Regions from separate parts of the Yersinia canariae genome, predicted to be linked through region 2. Evidence: predicted binding sites of a transcription regulator. Region 2 holds the regulator's gene; each other region holds the start of a gene.

Region 1 (7,259 bases), 1.0 Mb from region 2:
TAATTTAATGCTCAAAGCGCTGGACCACCTCAGCATCCGGCCAATTGAAGCCATTAATTTGGTGCGTAGTTTGCTGAAAGTAGATGCCTGGTTGATTCCAATGTCAGAACAACCGGTCGACTTGCTGGCTATCGACAGCGAAGGACACCCGGTTTACGGTGAAGTAAATATTGACCAACTGGCTCATATGCCACAGGAAATGCTGCTCTCGCCCCATGTCCACGCGACAAAGGAAGCCATCGAAGCGATTAGTCAGGCGGATGTTATTTTAATCGGGCCGGGCAGTTTTTTGACGAGCCTGATACCACTGCTTTTGCTGGATGATTTAACTCAAGCTTTACGACGCAGCTCTGCCAGCATGATTTATATTGGTAATCTGGGGCGCGAGATCAGTGTCGCGGCGGCTGAACTCTCATTGCACGAAAAGCTGGCAATAATGGAAAACAAAATTGGCCGCAAGATTATTGATGCAGCAATTGTCAGCCCACGCATTGATATCAGCGGCGTTACAGACAGAATTATTGTCCAGCAGCCCTTGGAAGCCAAAGATATCCCCTACCGCCATGACCGTGAGTTATTGCGCCAGGCACTGGAAACGACCTTGCAACAGTTGGGTGGCGCGGGTTGCGCGTCATAAATTGCCGGGACTACTTCCTGAATTGTTCTTGCAAAGCCGCATTGCCAATCATGTGGATATAAAGCTCTTCCACTTTAGTGCGCGCCCACGGCGTGCGGCGTAAAAACTTCAGACTGGATTTAATACTCGGATCACTGGTGAAACAGTTGATCCGAATGCGGTATGCCAGTTCTTCCCAGCCATAATGCTCAACCAGTTTGGTCAATAGTTGTTCAAGGGTAATGCCGTGTAACGGATCTTTTGATACATTGCTGCTCATCATTTGACCTTTTTATTTTTGGTAATTATCTGATAGCCCTAATTTTAGCGGCACACCATACGAGGAATCGAGGTATGCCGCAAGAGATTAAGATATGGCAATGAATTGCTGGCGCAACTGATGCACCTGATCGCGCAATTCTGCCGCTTGTTCGAACTCAAGATTTTGCGCGTGTGTGTACATCTTCGCTTCCAACTCACGGATTTTCTGGTCAAGCGCTTTCGGTGCCAAAGATTGGTAATCATGGGTATCAGCCACTTTACCGCCCCGCCCTTTCCCTTTACCCCGGGTAGAAGGCTGGCCTAATTGCAGAATATCGCCGACCTTCTTATTAAGCCCCTGAGGGATAATACCGCGCTCTTCGTTGTAAGCTTGCTGCTTAGCCCGACGCCGCTCGGTTTCACCAATCGCTTTTTCCATTGAAGCCGTAATTCTATCGCCATAAAGAATAGCCTTACCATTGAGGTTACGTGCTGCGCGGCCAATCGTCTGGATTAAGGAGCGCTCAGAACGCAGGAAACCTTCTTTATCGGCATCAAGGATGGCAACCAGAGAAACCTCCGGCATATCCAGCCCTTCTCGCAGTAAGTTGATGCCCACCAGCACATCAAACTCACCCAAACGCAAGTCACGGATAATTTCAACACGCTCAACAGTGTCAATATCTGAATGCAAGTAACGCACCCGTGCGCCGTGCTCTTCCAGATATTCGGTTAAATCTTCCGCCATCCTTTTGGTTAGCGTAGTCACCAATACCCGTTCGTTTATGGCGGCTCGGATACGGATTTCTGACAGTAAATCATCCACCTGCGTTGTGACGGGGCGAACTTCAATAAGTGGGTCGAGCAAGCCTGTTGGGCGCACAACTTGGTCGATAACATCACCGCCGGATTTCTCCAGCTCATACTTGCCTGGGGTCGCGGAAACATAAATGGTTTGTGGTGCCAGCGCCTCAAACTCTTCAAAGCGCATTGGGCGGTTATCCAGTGCCGATGGCAGCCGGAAGCCATATTCCACCAGTGTTTCTTTCCGTGAGCGGTCCCCTTTATACATTCCGCCAATTTGTGGAATGGTGACGTGGGATTCATCCACAATCAGCAAGCCGTCTGCCGGTAGGTAATCAAACAGGGTTGGCGGTGGCTCACCCGGCCCTCGTCCAGAAAGATAACGGGAGTAGTTTTCAATACCAGAGCAGTAACCCAGCTCATTCATCATTTCCAGATCAAACTGCGTTCGTTGCGTAATCCGTTGTTCTTCAATCAATTTGTTGTTGGCTAATAGCACTTGACGCCGCTCAGCCAGTTCAACTTTGATGTCTTCCATTGCCTGTAAAATACGCTCCCTTGGGGTAACGTAGTGGGTTTTAGGATAGACCGTAAAACGTGGAACCTCGTGCTGTAGCTGGCCAGTTAGCGGATCAAATATAGATAACCGCTCAACTTCCTCATCAAACAATTCAACCCGCAATGCCCATTCGTCAGATTCCGCCGGGAAGATGTCGATAACCTCGCCACGGACTCGGAAAGTGCCGCGCTGGAACACCTGATCATTGCGGCTATATTGTAATTCTGACAAGCGCCGCAAAATGGAGCGCTGATCAATTATCATGCCCTTGGTCAAATGCAGCATCATTTTCAGGTATAAATCGGGGTCACCCAAACCATAAATAGCGGAGACCGAGGCTACCACCACGACATCGCGCCGCTCCAGTAGGGCTTTAGTCGCCGAGAGCCGCATTTGCTCGATATGCTCGTTTACAGAGGAATCTTTCTCGATAAAGGTATCAGAGCTGGGAACATAAGCTTCAGGTTGATAATAATCATAATAGGAGACGAAATACTCCACCGCATTCTCGGGAAAGAACTCTTTCATCTCGCCATAAAGCTGCGCTGCCAATGTTTTATTGGGCGCTAACACCATCGTGGGCCGATTCAGGTCAGCAATAACATTAGCAACCGTAAAGGTTTTACCCGAGCCCGTCACCCCCAACAACGTCTGATGGGCCAACCCATTCTCCAGCCCCTCCTCCAACTTACGGATGGCTTCAGGCTGATCGCCTGCTGGTTTAAACTCAGAATGTAGTTTGAATAATTTACTCATGAATTCGCTACCCGCCGGAGAAATACAGACTGTCAGGAGGCTAATTATGAAAGCCCCATAGATTTTTGCCACCACTATGATACTGGATATAAAACCAGCTTCAAACACCAAATTGCCGAAATTTCTCTCACCGCCCTATTGTGTGCATTGTTACAGTGAGATATTGCGGGCATTTGCACCCTAAAAGTATTTTTATCCCCAGCCGTTAACATAAACGTATTATCGACGTGTTTATTGATTAAAGATTATCCATCTATGTCGGCTATATTTTTTGAGCGCTTGATTTAAATTAACTTATTGAAAATAAAAAATATTTTTAAAAAGTCGAGAATCCGGACAACACGAGTGGAAGCCGCGCCCGCTCTCGCCTGCCATCAGTTTTCTATCGCTAATGCACAAGGTTATCCACAGGAATGGTGGATAACTCATTCAACCCCATAAGGGCCGCGTGTTGGCGAAAAGCAAAGCTTAACGACGAAATAGTGACAAACTGGCTTTTTTAGTGTTTTTTTTACATTTTTATTTCACCGCATATTTCAATAAGTGCTAACAAATTCATTTGCTAATTCTATAATTTCAGCTCCCTCCACCGGCGAATTCAGCCGCCGTCTGAGTGCGGCCTTTTTATTGCACCATTATCGGCTTTAAAGCACTGCTTAAGTGCAAGAAACTCCCGCTCAGCCGACCTTGTGTGAAGGCTTTGTCAGTTTTAGTTTATCCTCGCACGCCAAAACCATTTACAGCCCGTTAACATACATCTTTTGCCTCGACTCGTGGCAACTTGGCCCAAGAGTTGCTTGATACATAGACATTCGCAACCACTCGTTAGAAATGTGGTGTTTTATGCTGTGCTGCCGCTACCAGGTATGCAGATTTGCTGGTTAATCCTTCACTAGCCGTTACAGAACACCGGGATACCTGTGAATAACTGAGATCGACTGAGGAGAGCACTGATGCTGAGTTTAACCGCTGTAAATCAATACTATGGTCAGAATCATATCCTTTGGGATATCAATCTGGAGATTCCTCGCGGCCAATGTACCTGTTTGATTGGCCGTAACGGCGTAGGGAAAACCACATTAATCAATTGCATCATGGGCCATTTGCCGATTAAGAGTGGCACCATGACCTGGCAACCTAACCATGAACCCCCGCAGAATTTGCTACAGCAACCCGTCGAGGGGCGCACGGCTCTTGGCATCGGCTATGTCCCGCAAGGGCAGCAGATATTCTCCCAACTGAGTGTTGAGGAAAATATGTTGATAGCCGTGTTGGCTGGCCGCCATAAATCGCGCCATATTCCCGGCTGGGTTTTTGAGTTGTTTCCGCTGTTATATGACAAACGCCGCCAACGGGGTGGGGAACTGACTCGCAATCAACAACAACAATTGGCTATTGCCCGGGCATTGGTGGCCGAACCGGAGTTACTTATCCTTGATGAACCGGGCAACGGCACATTACCTCCCCTAAATGAAGATATCGGTAATATCTTGCATCAGCTCAGTCGTGGCCTTGGCATGACAGTGTTATTAGTTGAGCATCGGCTCCCCTTTATTCAACATGTTGCGGACAGATTTTGCCTGATGGCAGGGGGAAGAAATGTGGCGCAAGGGACGTTAGATCAGTTGGATGAAAATATGATTATTGAGCATTTGGCCAGTTGATATGACTCAAGACCGCGCCCCACAGCAGCATATTTGCGCAAGAAATTATGGGCTAATACCCGTTATTAGCCCTTTTCGTCACCAAATGGTCAAAAAAACGTATTTACTTTCCCGCAGCCAGTAAGCTCAAATCCAGATAGTGACCAAGACCGCCCGGCTGTATGGTGGGGCAAGCAGCAAGATTTGGCAGATGAGGAATCACTCCCAATAACGGCGCGCTAATCATCCGTGTTAGTGTTGCCAGGTACTCGGCTTGCCGCCTGCCAGCAGGTATCACCTCATTCGCGACCCACCCCACCAAGGGCAGCCCCGCCTGCTGAACAGCCAAGGCCGTCAACAATGCATGATTGATACACCCCAGCTTTACACCAACGACCATAATCACCGGTAATTGTTCCTGCTGCACCCAATCAGCAAAAGTTGCTTGGGCAGACAGTGGCGTAAACCACCCCCCCGCGCCCTCGACCAAGATCCAATCCGCCGATTGCTCCAACTGCCGCAATCCTTCAGATAAGACAGGCAAATGAATATCCTGCCCTTCACTTACGCTGGCAATGTGTGGTGAGGTCGCCTCCCGCAGAGTCAGCGGATTCACCTGAGCATAAGACAATGCTTGAGTGCTGTTAGCCTGTAATGCCAGGGCATCACTGTTACGCAAACCATCAGCCGTCATCTGACTACCCGACGCGACCGGTTTATAACCGGCAGTACGATAGCCCTCAAGGGCTGCAGCTTGCAGTAATGCGCAACTGGCCACAGTCTTACCGACATCAGTATCAGTGCCAGTGATAAACCAACGTTTAATCACGATAGATAACCCCATAAACTAAATGGTAACTCAGCGGGTAGTTGCCGGATTGCGTGTTATAAGCGCGCTGCAAGGCCATTAGGCGCTCGCGGCCACTCAATCCCGGCTCACGCCCCTGATGCAAATGCGTGGCACCAATGCCCTGTAATGAGCGCATAAGCGCTATTACATTCGGAAATTGCAGTTGATACAACTGCGGTGTCAGGGTGTGTCGATAACCCTGACAAGCTGCGCCAATGTGCTGAAATGTGAGGAAATCATTCACATGACGCTTGCCATCAACCTGTTGCCACGCCCGCCCTAACTCATCAAGGGAGCCGTTGGCTAAAGTAGAAAACAGAATAATCCCTCCCGGCCGTGTCACCCGGTACAGCTCCCCCAACGCGGCGTGTAAATCAGCACACCACTGCACGGCTAAGTTACTAAAACAGAGATCAACTGATTGATCTGGCAGCGGAATATTTTCAATATCCCCGAGAAGATAGTCATCTGCGGCCTGGTGCTGGCGGGCGTGTTCTAACATACCGGAGGCCAGATCCAATGCGATGACATGCTTACCCCGCTCACGCCACAGGCGGCTGAAATGCCCGGTGCCACAGCCCGCATCCAATACTGATATCCCGGGATGCTGAGCGCCGAGAGCCAGCAAGGTATCCCCGGTTTCCCGCTGTAAATTAGCAGCCGAATCGTAACGGCTTGCAGCACGGCTAAAGGCCGCCGCAATCGCCGGTTTGTTCACTTTGGGCTGCTTAATTGCTGGCTGATGACCCGCAGCCGACTGCAAGTGTTCAGTGGCAAACGCCATGCAACACCTCCAGCAGTTGGTCGATATCATCACTTTGATGTGCCGCACTTAGGGTAATGCGTAACCTGGCCCCACCCGGAGGAACGGTCGGCGGGCGAATCGCGGTAACCCATAATCCCGCCGCGCGCAGTTGCTCCGCCAATGCTACTGTCTGTTGATTGTCACCGACCCACAGCGGCTGGATGGCGGTTTCAGATGCCCCTAGTTGCAACGGCAAATCTGCCGCACCGCGACGAAATTGTGCAATGCGTTGCTGAAGCTGTTGGCGCAAATCATCACCTTGCTGAATGCGCAATAATGCTGTTTGCAAAGCATAGGCCTGTGCTGGCGGCATCGCGGTGCTGTAAATCAGGTGACGGGCATACTGCACCAGATATTCGGCTACAGGCTCCTGACACAAGACTGCCGCGCCGCTTAATCCAAATGCCTTACCAAACGTGACCACCAACAGTTCGGGCTTAATACCTTGCAGCCAGCAACTGCCGCGCCCCGCAGCGCCCCGCACCCCAATGCCATGCGCATCATCCACTAACAACCAGCCGCCCGCCGGCGCAATGTGTTGCTGTAAATCCACCAGCGGCGCACTGTCACCGTCCATGCTAAAAATACCTTCAGTGACCACCAAGGTTTGTCCTGAACACGGCTTATTGAGCAGCTTTTGCAGTGAATCGGCTTGATTATGGGTAAAACGCCGCAATTGAGCTGGCGAGTGCGTTGCGGCCTCGAGCAAAGAAGCGTGACTGAGTTTATCGGCCAGAATTCGATCATCAGCAGCGGTTAACGCCGCCAATACCGCCTGATTTGCGGCATAGCCGGAGATAAACAATAAAGCCCGTGGGTAACCCAGCCAGTCAGCTAATTGTTGTTCAAATTGGGCATGAGGCCGACTATAGCCCGTCACATGGCCGGAACCGCCGCTCCCCACGCCATAGCGCTGCGCCCCTTGCTGCCAGGCCGCAATCACCTCAGCATCTTGACTTAACCCC
Region 2 (7,259 bases):
CGCTCGTTGCTGCGCTTGTCAGGTAAGCCTCTGTTATTGACTGAAGTTTTTTTACCGGCCTCGCCGCTTTATGTAATTTAAGGGGGGGGGAGATTTTGGAGAGTGAGAAATTGAAGGGAAGTCATATTCAGAGCAAATGGCGGGTTTATTGCCGTTTGATGCGGGTCGATAAACCCATTGGCTCATTGTTGCTGTTGTGGCCAACACTGTGGGCATTATGGTTGGCAGGGCAAGGTATTCCTGACACCAAAATACTGATTGTTTTTGTCTTGGGTGTCTTTTTCATGCGCGCCGCCGGTTGTGTTGTCAATGATTACGCTGACCGGCGTATTGATGGTTTTGTGAAACGCACGGCTTCACGACCTTTACCCAGTGGCCTCGTCAGTGAGAAAGAAAGCAAAATTCTGTTTATCGTCTTGGTATTGCTCTCGTTTGGGTTGGTATTAACACTCAATAGCATGACCATATGGCTGTCACTGGCGGCGCTGGCATTGGCTTGGGTTTACCCCTTTATGAAGCGGGTAACACATTTGCCGCAGGTGGTGTTGGGCGCGGCGTTTGGCTGGTCAATTCCGATGGGATTTGCCGCCGTGAGTGAAAGCTTACCTTTGGTTTGCTGGTTGTTATTACTCGCCAATATCTGCTGGACGGTAGCTTATGATACCCAATATGCCATGGTTGACCGCGATGATGATCTGAAGATTGGTATTAAGTCGACTGCCATTTTATTTGGCCAGCATGACAAATTGATTATCGGTTTGCTGCAACTGGCGACATTAGTATTAATGGTGGCGATTGGTTGGTTAATGCATTTAGGTGGCGCATTTTATTGGGCAATCCTGCTGGCTGGCGCACTGTTTGTCCACCAACAGAAGATGATTGCCGGACGTGAACGAGACCCCTGTTTTCGCGCATTTTTGAATAATAATTACGTGGGATTGGTGCTGTTCTTAGGAATTTTTATCAGCTATTTGTAATCAACGCACCGCTAGCAAACAGTCAAAAAAATGGCCAGATTCGTCATCCGGCCATTTTATTTATTACTTTTGCTTAGTGCTGCGAGGCATTAATTCTCTTCTTTATCCTCTGCCTCGGGTTCAGGCAGTAGATTATTGGTTTCAGCCGGCATACTGACACTTTCAATCGTCAGCTTCACTTCCGGTGTCATCAACGCACTCAGCATGTTGTAAACTTCCAGCGTATGTTCTTGAATGGCATCACCGCTATCACTGATATAGCCCTCTTCGCGCAATGTGCCCACCAAGGTTGAGAACACAGCTTTATCGAAGAATTCCGGTGCGTTAATCCCATGCAGAACAGACAAGCGCTGCGCCATAATACGGCTCTCTTTCTCCAGCGCCCCCCGGTTGATGCTGGGGTTTGCACTGAGTAACGACAACGTAATGGCATAGCGTTGCAGAGTTTCGCGTACACCGGCGGCCAGTAATTGCAGTGGGCGAATGCGGGCCGGATTCAGCACCAACTCATTCCCTTTATCGCAAATCAACTGCTGGCGAGCCAGTTCATCCACCAATGTATCCAGTGTTTGTGGTAATTGTTCTTTACTGTAATGCAGGAACAATTCGGCTTTCAACATTGGATAAATCATGCCGATTTGGCGCAATAATTCTGCGCGCGTAATACGGCGATGGTACATCACCATACTGGCAATCAATGATGGCAGCATCAGTAAGTGCTGGATATTATTGCGATAATAGGTCATCAGCACGGCTTGTTCCCGTGGCAGAATGATAATGTCACCGATAGTGTCTTTCTCCACCTCAAACTTATTCATATTCAAGGCGTGATTAAGTAACTCTTCCGGCGTTTTGTCCGGCACAGTGACATCTTTCGCATAAGGCACATTGCGCATCAGTTGCAGGTAGCAATCGAGTTGCTCCAGTAACTGCTCGCGGGTTAGTGAGCGCTGACGTGAGGCTAACAATGCGGTGGAACACAGATTCATAGCATTGGCGGCTGCCGCATTGTTAATTCGGACCATAATCTTACCGGCCAAATCATTCACAGCTGGAGTCAACCAACTTGGGCGCTGTGCTTCAATAGGGTCGATAGCATCACGCCACTGCGGCACAGTAGTGTTGAGATAGGTGGTCAACGGGATTGGTTCACCAAAGTTGACATAGCCCTGACCGAGATTGCGCAGCTTGCGCAAACCACGCAGCATCTGCAATAGACTCTCTTTCTCTTTGGTCGCGCCCCGTAACTCTTTGGCGTAAGTTCCTACTTCCATCACATGCTCGTAGCCGATGTAAATGGGCACTAACGTGATTGGGCGTGAGCCGCCGCGCAACATGGCCTGTATTGTCATCGACAGGGTGCCAGTTTTGGGTTCCAGCAGACGGCCAGTTCGTGAGCGCCCGCCTTCAACAAAGTATTCTACTGAATAGCCTCGGGTGAATAATTCACCCAGATATTCACGGAACACTGTTGAGTAGAGTTTGTTGCCTTTAAAGGTCCGGCGGATAAAGAAAGCACCTAAACGGCGGAAAATCGGGCCAGCAGGCCAGAAATTAAGGTTAATACCAGCAGCAATATGCGGCGGTACCAGCCCTTGGTGATAAAGCACATAGGAGAGCAGCAGGTAGTCCATATGGCTGCGATGACAAGGCACATAGACAATTTCATGACCATCCTGCGCCAACTGCCGCACGCGCTCTGCATTATGGACATTAATCCCTTGATACAAGCGGTTCCATGTCCAACTCAACACTCGGTCGGACAGACGCACTGCTTCGTACGAGAAGTCGGCGGCAATTTCTTCCATCAGTGTAATGGCGTTTTGTTGCGCTTTCTCATGGGAGATTTTCTTGGTACGGGCTTCATCTGCGACCGCTTTTTCAATCGCTTTGGATGTTAACAGCTTTTTGAATAGGTCTTGACGGGCCGGCAGACTCGGGCCAACCGCGGCCAGGCGCTGACGTGAGAAGTGCATCCGCGCTACGCGTGCCAGTTTATGGGCGATAGTTTTGTCAGTACCATGCTCACGGGCCATCCGGCGCAGTGATACTGTGGTCGAAAAACGCACAAAGCTATCGCGCCCCAGCCACAATACGGCAAAGAATTTTTCTACGCCGTTTAGTACGCGCAGATGTGGCGTTCCATGGCCTTCACGGCCCGGAGAGCGACCAAACATCACCGAAACCGGCAGCATTTGGATATCCAGCTCCGGGTTATTGCGATGCAGATCCAAATAATCGTGGAATAGCTTTACTGATTCCTGTTTAGGGGCGTAATAGCGAAACACCCGTGGGCCGTTATCGATAAAGACATGGCTGGGAAGTTGCACGCCATCGATTTCCAATGGAATCAATGGGTCGGGCAAATCCTGCGCCTGACACTGCGCTCGCAAAGTCAGCAAATCAGCCTTAGAATTGTAAGGTAAAACGTACAGAATAGGACGAGACGGGTCTAACCCTAACTCAGTCACAGGATCTGCCGGAATAACCTTACTTTTTACCAGCATTTTTAGCGGTAAATTCAGTAACTTGTAATATATTTTACGCCAACCTGACATAACTACATGAAGCCTCTTGTTAGCAATTCGTCGCAAGGATACCAGAAACTGGTTTTGAGATCTGTGGTGATGAGACAACAGAAAGCGGCAAAAATCATCATTAACTTAAGATAAAGGCAATAAAATATGGCAAATCAATCAACAGGATTAACCCGAGTTTATAAAGCAGCCGGTTATTCTGTGAAAGGCTTAGTTGCAGCCTGGAGAAATGAAGCCGCATTTCGCCAAGAATCTGTGGCTGCCATACTCGCTATCATACTGGCCTTCTGGCTGGATGTAGATGCTATCGCGCGCATTTTATTGATCGCGAGCGTGGTGTTAGTGATCATTATTGAAGTCATTAATAGTGCGATTGAAGCTGTGGTGGACCGCATCGGCAGTGAATTCCATGAATTGTCGGGCCGAGCCAAAGATATGGGGTCTGCCGCTGTGTTTTTGGCCATCATGTTGGCGCTCTTTATATGGATAACCGTGCTCTGGCAATATGTCGGTTAAAAATACGGCTAACAACGCTGTTGATGTAAACAGTGATTAATCCCTGTTTTTATTCACTCTTTGGTTCCCAACACCCGCATAGCTGTATATACTCACAGCAAGACTGTATAAACAAACAGGGGGCGGAATGAAAGCACTTACTACCAGGCAGCAAGAGGTTTACGACCTTGTGCGCGATCACTTATCGCAAACAGGTATGCCACCGACCCGTGCCGAAATTGCGCAGCGTCTGGGGTTCCGCTCTCCTAACGCCGCTGAAGAGCATTTAAAAGCACTGGCCCGTAAGGGTGTTATTGAGATTGTCTCCGGCGCGTCCCGTGGCATCCGTCTGTTGATGGAAGAGGAAGACGGCTTACCACTGATTGGCCGAGTCGCGGCAGGTGAGCCACTGTTAGCGCAGCAGCATATCGAAGGGCATTATAAAGTCGACCCTGCCATGTTTAAGCCGAGTGCAGATTTTCTGCTGCGGGTTAATGGGATGTCGATGAGAGATATTGGTATTCTGGATGGTGACTTGTTGGCGGTGCATAAAACTCAGGATGTGCGTAATGGGCAAGTGGTCGTTGCGCGTATTGATGATGAAGTGACGGTAAAACGCCTGAAAAAACAGGGTAATATCGTACAGCTTCTGCCAGAAAACAGTGAGTTCCAGCCAATTGTCGTCGATCTGCGTGAGCAAAATTTCACTATTGAAGGGCTAGCTGTTGGTGTTATCCGCAATGGCGACTGGATCTGATTTTAATGCTACACATATACCCTTCGACAAGAAGGGTATATGACTCTTTTAACCCTCATAATATTTAGCCTATTTAGTTTGAGAGCATTCCGATAATAAGCTATTACCTACTGTTTTAACTGCATATTATTTATTTTTATTTTTAATTTATTGCCCTAATAGCAGTGATTAATATCAATTAGACTTTAATTGTCAGCATCCTCTGCTATAGTTATTCATACGGTAAGCGAAGCAATAATATTTAAATTATGTCTGAGAATGACTAATATAAATAAAATATTTATAAATTGAAATTACTTGCCGTATTAAATTAAACATATCCAAAAACCAAGTTGACGGAGATATTATGAATAAAGATCAAGCCGACGGTAACTGGAAGCAGTTTAAAGGTAAAGTGAAAGAGAAATGGGGTAAGCTGACTGATGATGACCTGACGGTTATTGAAGGTAAGCGTGACCAGCTGGTGGGTAAAATCCAGGAGAAATACGGCTATCAAAAAGAGCAAGCCGAGAAAGAAGTTAAAGCTTGGGAAGACCACAGCAAATATCGCTGGTAGCAGCGTTAAATGGAATTAACCTAATATCGATATAAATTAATCGAACCTTTCAACTTATAGAATGTGAAGTATTAATATACTTTTTCACATGGTTGTTACGATGAAATAAAAGAGAGTGTTAATGATAAAAACATTCTGTTTATTTATAATTTTATATCGATGTGACACATGGATGTGTCGTATTTAATATGCGTTACTTTTTAAGTATTCTAATTTTTCATATCTTCAGACAATGTATAACCCACCGACTTTCTACCGGTAGTCAGATTATTATCCGCCAGAGTTATTTCTTTTTTATTACAATAGAATGGTCATGATCACAATGATCGTGACTTTCACATGCTTCGACCTTCCCGCATTCAGTACATAAACCATGGGCTTCTACCACGCTATGGCGTAGGGTAAAACCAGATTGTTGTGCTAACAGCGCCAGAGCTTCTTCAATGCCGATCGTGGGGCGTTCAGTCACAATCTTGCAGCGATCACAGATAAATAGCGCAGAGGTATGAGTTGGCTCTTCAAAATGATGACACAATACGTAACTATTGGCTGATTCGACGCGGTGAATAAACCCTTGCTCCAGCAAAAAATCTAATGCGCGGTAAACAGTGGGCGGCTTAGCTTGTGGCTCGGAAACTCGGAGCAGGTCCAATAAATCATAAGCACTGATTGCGCCAGGTTGTTCTGCCATTAAGCGTAATACTTCAAGACGCTGCGGTGTCAGCCGGACGTTACGTTGTTGGCACAGACTTTCAGCCTGAGCAAGCAGCTTTTCCAGGTTGGTTGGCTTCATGATTTCATCCCGCAGTATTTGAATGGAACAGATTTTATCATATTAACCTGTTGCTCAATATCCCTTTATTGACATATTCTGAGATTAAACCACTGGCGTCTGTTTTGAGGTTAAATTAATTAAAAGTAAAACTTTCAAGCAGTGTTAATGCCCACGCCAATAAAAAATCAGGATGTATAAATGACTCAAAGTAATGGTATTTTACAATCTACGTTTGTTAGGATATTGTAAAAGGGCTTTTGCTATGGGAAAATAAATAAACTATTTTTTGTAGAGATGAGAATGTCTTCTGATATCACAAAGTACAGGGCGGAGTTAGATGGTTTAAGGGCTGTTGCAGTGATATCCGTGCTTTTATATCACGTTAAATTTTCACTTTTCGGTTATGAGGTATTCAAGGGCGGTTTCCTTGGTGTAGATATGTTTTTTGTATTATCTGGCTACCTGATCACAACAATAATTTTTTCACAAATGAATACTGGTGTTTTTTCTTTAAAAGATTTTTTTATTAGAAGAATAAAAAGAATACTGCCAGCAATGATTATTGTGTTGTTATTATCTTCTGTTTTGGCCTTTTATTTTTTATTGCCTGATAGTCTTGTTGTTTATGTGAAAACATTATTGGCATCTTTGTTCTTTGTGTCTAATTTATATTTTTTTGGTGAGGATACTTATGTATCAGATTCCAGTGAATATAAACCATTGCTGCATACTTGGAGTTTGTCTGTCGAGTGGCAATTTTATCTTATTTTCCCTTTTTTATGCATCTGGTTATTTAAGAGATTTAAAGATAAAAAACTAACTATAATATGTTTCATTTTTTTGCTCTCATTAGTATTGTCTAACATTTTAGCCTACCGCCAGCCCAACTTTGCATTCTATATGTTACCGAGTAGAATGTGGGAACTGATGGCGGGAAGTATTGTTGCTATTATTATTTTAGAAAACAAGCTTAATATTAGTAAGTTTTATTATAAAACACTCCCTATAGTGGGGTTTATCTTAATAATTTTGTCTATTGTATTTATTGATGATGGAATGCTGCATCCATCCGTCATTACATTAATACCTGTGTTAGGGACTTGCCTAATAGTATTATTCTCTCGTGAGAAAGATGCCGCCTCTTATTTTTTATCACTTAAAC
Region 3 (7,259 bases), 2.3 Mb from region 2:
CTGGCTACCGCCGTGCATACGCATCAACCCTAGCCAGCGCTCAAGCCGCCCAGCAAGGCGAGCCGCGAGGCGCTTATTCTGCCAAAACTCACCGTCCTCAACTTCCCATTCCAGCTCATCAGTTAACCATTCTCGCCACCCTTTGGCCTGTGCTTTTTTCTCACTGCACTGCTGTTGCCAATGCTTAATCAGCAGTGACCGCCTAGCCTGGCTGTCTGATTCGAGCTTACTGATCACGGGAGTTTTTCGGCTACCTTGCTGGATTATCTGCAATGCAAGCGCATGGAAAGTTTTGGCTTGAATATCATCGACACCGAGCCGTTGCTGGATGCGGCTATTCATTTCATCCGCGGCCTGCCGGCCAAAGGCGAGCAGTAATATTTGCTCTGGCAGTGCTTCATTACGGCGCAGTAGCCAGCCCGCACGAGCAACCAGTACAGAGGTTTTGCCACTGCCGGCACCGGCCAACACCAATACTGAATCTTCGCCATTAATGACTGCGCGACTTTGCGATTCATTGAGGGGAGAGGTTTCTACACTCTGGAAGAAATCTTGATACGCCTCCAGCATGCGGTTTGTCCATTGTTGATTACGATGGTCAACACTACGATTGCCATGCTGTAACCAGCGCAAACAAAGCTCATAATCTGCGCGGCAAGACTCAAATTCAGTTAACCGCTGAACTGGCATCGGCAGTGATGTGAAAGCCTCACGAATAGCGGCTTGCACCTGACTTAACTCACTGCGTTTAAACCATTTATCCTGTTGCTCAATTCTCTTAATTAATTCGACTTGTTTATGCAAGACCTCAACACAAACCAGGCTCATCTCTTCACTCCATTGTTGCCAGATGCCCAGTAAATGATGATAGAAACGCTGCGTTTCCTGCCATTCGGTGCCATGTAAACGCACAACTTGTTGATTTGGCAGTTCAAACTCCATCTCGCCCCAAACAATACCGCGTTTGCATTGGATGTTAACTAACTGATTAAAAGGAATCAGGTATTGATGTTTATCACCGCATACTTCGATGCCTGCATTCAGCAAGCGAACCCGGTTGTAAGGGTGCTGAGCCAAATGCTTGCCAAAAGATGTCGCTTTAAGTTCCATATTTGCGCACCATAACCCGTATTAAGTGAATTGAAATAACATAGGGAGTGTAAATAAAATAATTGAGTTTAAACAACAGGTATCCGATAGTTGATGAAGGAAACTAACCTGTGCTATCCGTATAGAATAGACAGCACCCGTTATCACTCATCCGCATTGCGGTTTTTTTATTCAGCTAGGCAGATTAATCACTATGCGTACTGTACTGAATATTCTTAATTTTGTTTTAGGTGGTTTTTTCACCACATTAGGCTGGCTATTGGCAACTGTGGTCAGCGTCATCCTCATTTTTACCTTACCATTAACCCGCTCTTGCTGGGAGATTACCAAGTTATCATTTCTCCCTTATGGCAATGAGGCGATCCATGTCAATGAATTATACCCAGAAAAAAGTAATCCTCTGCTCTCTGCTGGCGGATCTTTACTGAATATTGTTTGGTTTATTTTATTTGGTTGGTGGCTATGTTTATCCCATATTGCCACTGGCATTGTGCAATGTATCACCATAATTGGCATTCCAGTCGGGATCGCCAATTTTAAGATTGCTGCTATCGCTTTGTGGCCAGTGGGTCGCCGTGTCGTTTCTGTCGAAATGGCGCAGCAGGCAAGAATGGCTAATGCTCAACGCCAGTATCAGCAACGCTGAATTTTCAGTTTTTTAGAGGTTTTTTGTGCTCACTTACGTCACTGGTTTACGCCGTTATATCTACAATAGCAGCCTGCTTTATCATGTTCGTATATTTATTGCGTTGGTAGGTGTAACGGCAGTGCCATGGTGGATTGAACAGCCAAAACTGACAATCCCCTTAACACTGGGCGTCGTGGCTGCAGCACTCACTGATCTTGATGACCGCCTGGCTGGGCGGTTGCGTAACTTATTCATTACGCTGATTTGTTTCTTTATCGCATCAGCCTCTATTGAGCTGCTATTTCCTTATCCTTGGCTATTTGCCCTTGGCCTGACCTTTTCAACCTGCGGCTTTATTCTGCTGGGTGCTTTGGGCCAACGTTATGCCACCATCGCCTTTGGTGCATTACTAATTGCTATCTACACCATGTTAGGCACTTCGATGTACCATATTTGGTATCAGCAACCGCTGTTACTGATACTCGGTGCCGTTTGGTATAATATTTTGACTTTATGTGGGCACCTTATTTTCCCTGTTCGCCCCTTACAGGATAACCTGGCCCGCTGTTATCAACACCTGGCCCACTACTTAGAAGCAAAAGCCAATCTGTTTGATCCAGACATTGAATCTGATGTTAATCAACCTCTTATCGATGTCGCGATGGCGAATGGCACATTAGTCTCGACACTCAACCAAGCTAAAACCTCACTGGTGACACGGCTGAAGGGTGATCGCGGCCAGCGCGAAACAAGACGAACCCTCCATTATTATTTTGTCGCTCAAGATATTCACGAACGTGCCAGTTCATCACATGTTCAATATCAAGTACTGCGAGAAAAATTCCGCTACAGCGATGTATTGTTTCGTTTTCAGCGTTTATTGAGCATGCAAGCCAGAGCCTGCATACAACTTTCGCAATCTATTTTAATGAGACAGAAATACCAGCATGACCCGCGTTTTGAGCGCGCATTCACATTTTTGGATGCTGCACTAGCCCGGGAATTGGCGCAAAATGAGAATGTGTCGCAAGTTAAAGCACTTTCCCATTTACTCAAAAACTTGCGTGCTATTGATGCTCAATTGGCAGGGATTGAGTCAGAACAAGTCTTAGCTGAAGGCCCACAACCTGAAAGTCGCTTATCTGATGATCGCATCACGGGATGGAGCGATATTAAGTTACGCATCAGCCGCCATCTGACACCTCAATCCGCACTCTTCCGGCATGCTGTTCGCATGTCTGTTGTGCTCTGTGTCGGTTATGCATTTATTCAATTCACCGGCATGCGCCATGGTTATTGGATTTTGCTGACCAGCCTTTTTGTTTGCCAACCCAACTATAACGCGACAAGACGCCGCCTGGCACTACGCATCATTGGCACTTTGGCGGGTATCCTTATTGGGCTACCCATCCTTTATTTCGTGCCCTCCATTGAGGGGCAACTAATCCTGATTGTCATTACTGGCGTGCTATTTTTTGCTTTCCGTAATGTTCAGTATGCTCATGCAACAATGTTTATTACCTTGCTAGTTTTGTTATGTTTCAATTTACTTGGGGAAGGGTTTGAGGTTGCCGCACCGCGCGTATTTGACACATTGCTTGGCTGCGCAATTGCCTGGGTTGCGGTAAGTTTTATCTGGCCGGACTGGAAGTTCCGCCAACTTCCAGCAGTAGTTCGTAGAACACTTAATGCAAACTGCCGTTATCTCGATGCCATCTTAGTGCAATATTATCAAGGTAAAGATAATAGCCTGCCCTACCGCATAGCCCGCCGCGATGCTCATAATTGTGATGCCGAATTAGCGTCTGTCATTTCAAATATGTCGGCGGAGCCAAAAAATGATAAAGAAACTCAAGAAGCAGCATTTCGTTTACTCTGCCTGAATCACACCATGCTGAGTTATATCTCCGCTTTGGGGGCTCATCGTGAAAAACTGACCAATACCACCACGCTGAATTTACTGAATGATGCTATTTGTTATGTGGAAGGGACTCTTGAACAAGAACAACCCGACAATGCAAAAATGGCGCAAGTATTGGCGGGTTTATCAACCCGGCTACAGAGCTGTAATCCTGAGCCGGAGAGCAAAGATCAATTGGTTTTACAACAGATTGGCTTATTACTTGAATTATTACCTGAACTCAGTGAACTGAATAAACGTATTGGTCAGGCTGACTAATGGAACTCGGGCCAGTGTCTAAATAGCTTTTTTAAGCTGTTTCGTATTGTGCAATGCCGATATCGACCGCGCGAAAGTGCATTTCAAACCATTCCATAAGCTCACTGCGCATGACAAGGGGCAATACAGCATAGTGGTGACCACTGATGGCCCCTGCAAGGGCCAATAGGACATTGAGGCCAAGCGAACATCTCAAAGTCCGTAACTTCAGATAACAGCGCTTAGCCCCTTCAAGCCTCAATTCAGCCACACTCGTGATCCCGGCTTTCCATAATAAGCGCTCAAGGCTGGCACTGAGATTAGGTAAGTCTTTCAAACGAACTGGAGGGCAGTTTTTACTTAAAACCTCGGATTTAGCACCTTGATATGCCTGTTTTGCAAAGTGACGTAATACGAGGTCATCACCCCACAAAACCGAGTCGACACAGTAATATCGTAGTAATACCGGAAGCCCCCGTTTGGCATAAACAAGATTTGTCATCCCTCGAGCACGAAATAAATTTTCGACTAAATCGTTAGCGCGTAAATACACCTCCCCCTCCGAAACCACCGCAAACATAATGCCATTTGCTAACAGACCATAGCCGCCAAATTGTGAGCGAACTGTGATTTTGCCTAAAAAGTCAAAACGGCACTGTGCTTGTATTATCTTGTTCTCTGATGCATTTTTCATCACTACTCCTTTAGTAAAAATCCGAACCAACGTCCCTATTCAGTTGCAATAAGTGTAAGAGGAACAACTAATTAGAAAATACGCAATATGGATAACTGAGCCAAACATAAAATCGACTTTCACGTATTTACATCACAATAATGCGAAGCGTCTTGTAAAAATTTAGTTGATCTTCGAATAAATAGTAACTACTGTATATGCATACAGCACACTACAGGCGAGGTTCATAATGCGTACTCAATCACTAAAACCTTATAATGCTAATTATCATTCTCTTGTCACCCGTGATACACCGACAAGAGTTGATGCCCCTACAGATAGTGGCCTTATCAGTGAACTTGTGTACAGTGAAAACCAACCTGCGGTTGCCCAGTTATTGCTTCCTTTATTACAACAGCTTGCTAAACAATCCCGATGGCTGCTATGGCTAACAACAGAACAAAAATTAAGTCGTTTATGGCTACAGCAATCAGGTTTACCCATGACCAAAGTCGTTCAGGCGAGGCAGGTCAATCCATTATCAACTGTTGATGCAATGGAAAAAGCGTTATTGACGGGAAATTACAGTGTCGTTCTTGGTTGGCTACCGGAGTTATCGGAAAATGACCGTATCAGATTGCGTATGGCAGCACAGTTAGGAAATGCTTACGGGTTTGTTATGCGTCCTTTAGATGACACAAAACTCGACCAAGGACAGTGCGCAACGTTAAAAATTCATTCTTCTTTGTATCATTAAGTAAATTTAGGATTTATCCCATGAATTATTACAATATTTAGGGCTTACTCCTGCAAAAACGGCATAAAGCGAGTCAGAATGCGGCTTGCGGCCAAAAACAACGTCTAGGAAAAAGGCTTTTTTACGTCTAAATCGTTAAAGATTATGCACAATTTCGCTTTTTTTTCAGCCGGTTTATCACATCACACTTGTAACTTTCTCGCCACGTTGTAGACTTTACATCGCCAAGGTTGCTCTAAAACGCCAAATTATACTGGCAGCGTGATTAACGGGAGCGTTAAAACCTTGACGAAGAATTTTAACCAAGGGCTTAGCTTTTAAAGCTCATTGCCTATTTGGATGATAACGAGGCGTAAAATGAAAAAGACAGCTATCGCATTAGCAGTGGCACTGGCTGGTTTCGCTACAGTAGCGCAAGCCGCACCGAAAGATAATACCTGGTACACCGGTGGTAAACTGGGTTGGTCTCAGTATCAAGATACTGGCACTGGTGGCATCTATGGCAACCAAGGCAATGACGGTCCAACTCATAAAGACCAATTAGGTGCTGGTGCGTTCTTGGGTTACCAAGCAAACCAATACCTGGGCTTCGAACTGGGATACGACTGGCTTGGCCGTATGCCTTATAAAGGCGACGTTCGTAACGGCGACTTTAAAGCACAAGGCGTTCAGCTGGCTGCTAAACTGAGCTACCCAATTGCTCAGGACTTGGATCTGTACACCCGTCTGGGTGGTATGGTTTGGCGTGCAGACTCAAGCGCATTTGACGCAACTTCTGGCCAACGTTCCAACAACCATGACACCGGTGTTTCTCCATTGGTAGCTCTGGGTGCTGAATACGCATGGACCAAAAACTGGGCAACCCGTATGGAATACCAGTGGGTTAGCCAGATCGGTGATAAAGCTACCGTTGGTGCTCGTCCAGACAACGGCATGCTGAGCGTCGGTGTTTCTTACCGTTTCGGTCAAGATGATGCAGTAGCTCCAGTAGTTGCTCCAGCACCAGCTCCAGCTCCAGTTGTTGATACTAAGCGTTTCACGCTGAAATCTGACGTACTGTTTGCTTTCAACAAATCAACGCTGAAACCAGAAGGCCAGCAAGCTCTGGACCAACTGTATGCACAACTGAGCTCTATCGATCCTAAAGACGGTTCTGTAGTTGTTCTGGGCTTCGCTGACCGTATCGGTCAACCAGCTCCTAACTTAGCTCTGTCTCAGCGTCGTGCTGACAGCGTGCGTGATTACCTGGTTTCTAAAGGTATCCCTGCTGACAAAATCACCGCTCGCGGTGAAGGCCAAGCAAACCCAGTTACAGGCAACACCTGTGACAACGTGAAACCACGTGCTGCTCTGATTGAGTGCCTGGCACCAGATCGTCGCGTAGAGATCGAAGTTAAAGGCTACAAAGAAGTTGTAACTCAGCCACAGGCTTAAGTTTACTGCTTTAGTAAAAAACCCCGCATTGCGGGGTTTTTTTTTGTTATGCCATTAAGAAAACTCGAGTCATACTCTATTTTCTTAATAGCAATATTTCAGCAGCGTTAATATTGATTCATAACCACGCAGATCACATGTCCTTGCCAAGAATATCTTGCAAGTCCTGTTTCAAAGACGACATCTGGCTCTTATATTTCTCTTTACGTTCAGCATCTTCAATTAACTGAACAACTGTCTCTGACAGCGTATTGCCTCGACGCCGTGCAAGTGCAGCCAAACGTTGCCACACCAGAAACTCCAGATCGATTGATTTCTTGCGAGTATGCTGATGCTCTGCATTGAAATGTCGCTTACGCCTGGCACGGATAGTCTGCTTCATCCGGTTAGCCAGTTGCAGATTCATGTGTGCATCAATCCACTCCAACACCTTCACTGGTTCACTTTCCAGCTTCATCAGTTGCTCTACAGCATCCTGAGCCGCACTGTTTTCTATATG

The links. Region 2 encodes LexA, which represses DNA repair genes until DNA is damaged. Its sites were predicted from a motif close to TNCTGTATGTACATACAGNA; they were not measured.
Region 1: the regulator LexA is predicted to act here: its motif matches at 3,077-3,096, upstream of uvrB (excinuclease ABC subunit UvrB).
Region 3: the regulator LexA is predicted to act here: its motif matches at 4,780-4,799, upstream of sulA (SOS-induced cell division inhibitor SulA).

Annotation. Positions count from the first base shown of each region.
Region 1 is NZ_CP043727.1:3,208,721-3,215,979, forward strand. Features, by position in the region: gene yvcK (uridine diphosphate-N-acetylglucosamine-binding protein YvcK) at 1-637, shown strand, start outside; gene F0T03_RS14855 (VF530 family protein) at 648-896, opposite strand; gene uvrB (excinuclease ABC subunit UvrB) at 984-2,996, opposite strand; gene F0T03_RS14865 (ABC transporter ATP-binding protein) at 3,950-4,660, shown strand; gene bioD (dethiobiotin synthase) at 4,764-5,468, opposite strand; gene bioC (malonyl-ACP O-methyltransferase BioC) at 5,461-6,273, opposite strand; gene bioF (8-amino-7-oxononanoate synthase) at 6,257-7,259, opposite strand, start outside.
Region 2 is NZ_CP043727.1:4,256,624-4,263,882, reverse strand. Features, by position in the region: gene ubiC (chorismate lyase) at 1-81, shown strand, start outside; gene ubiA (4-hydroxybenzoate octaprenyltransferase) at 111-977, shown strand; gene plsB (glycerol-3-phosphate 1-O-acyltransferase PlsB) at 1,067-3,535, opposite strand; gene F0T03_RS19505 (diacylglycerol kinase) at 3,662-4,030, shown strand; gene lexA (transcriptional repressor LexA) at 4,158-4,766, shown strand; gene F0T03_RS19495 (CsbD family protein) at 5,113-5,322, shown strand; gene zur (zinc uptake transcriptional repressor Zur) at 5,606-6,115, opposite strand; gene F0T03_RS19485 (acyltransferase family protein) at 6,398-7,259, shown strand, end outside.
Region 3 is NZ_CP043727.1:1,866,040-1,873,298, reverse strand. Features, by position in the region: gene helD (DNA helicase IV) at 1-1,110, opposite strand, end outside; gene F0T03_RS08625 (YccF domain-containing protein) at 1,304-1,756, shown strand; gene yccS (YccS family putative transporter) at 1,782-3,917, shown strand; gene F0T03_RS08615 (TfoX/Sxy family DNA transformation protein) at 3,949-4,590, opposite strand; gene sulA (SOS-induced cell division inhibitor SulA) at 4,820-5,326, shown strand; gene ompA (porin OmpA) at 5,684-6,760, shown strand; gene matP (macrodomain Ter protein MatP) at 6,894-7,259, opposite strand, start outside.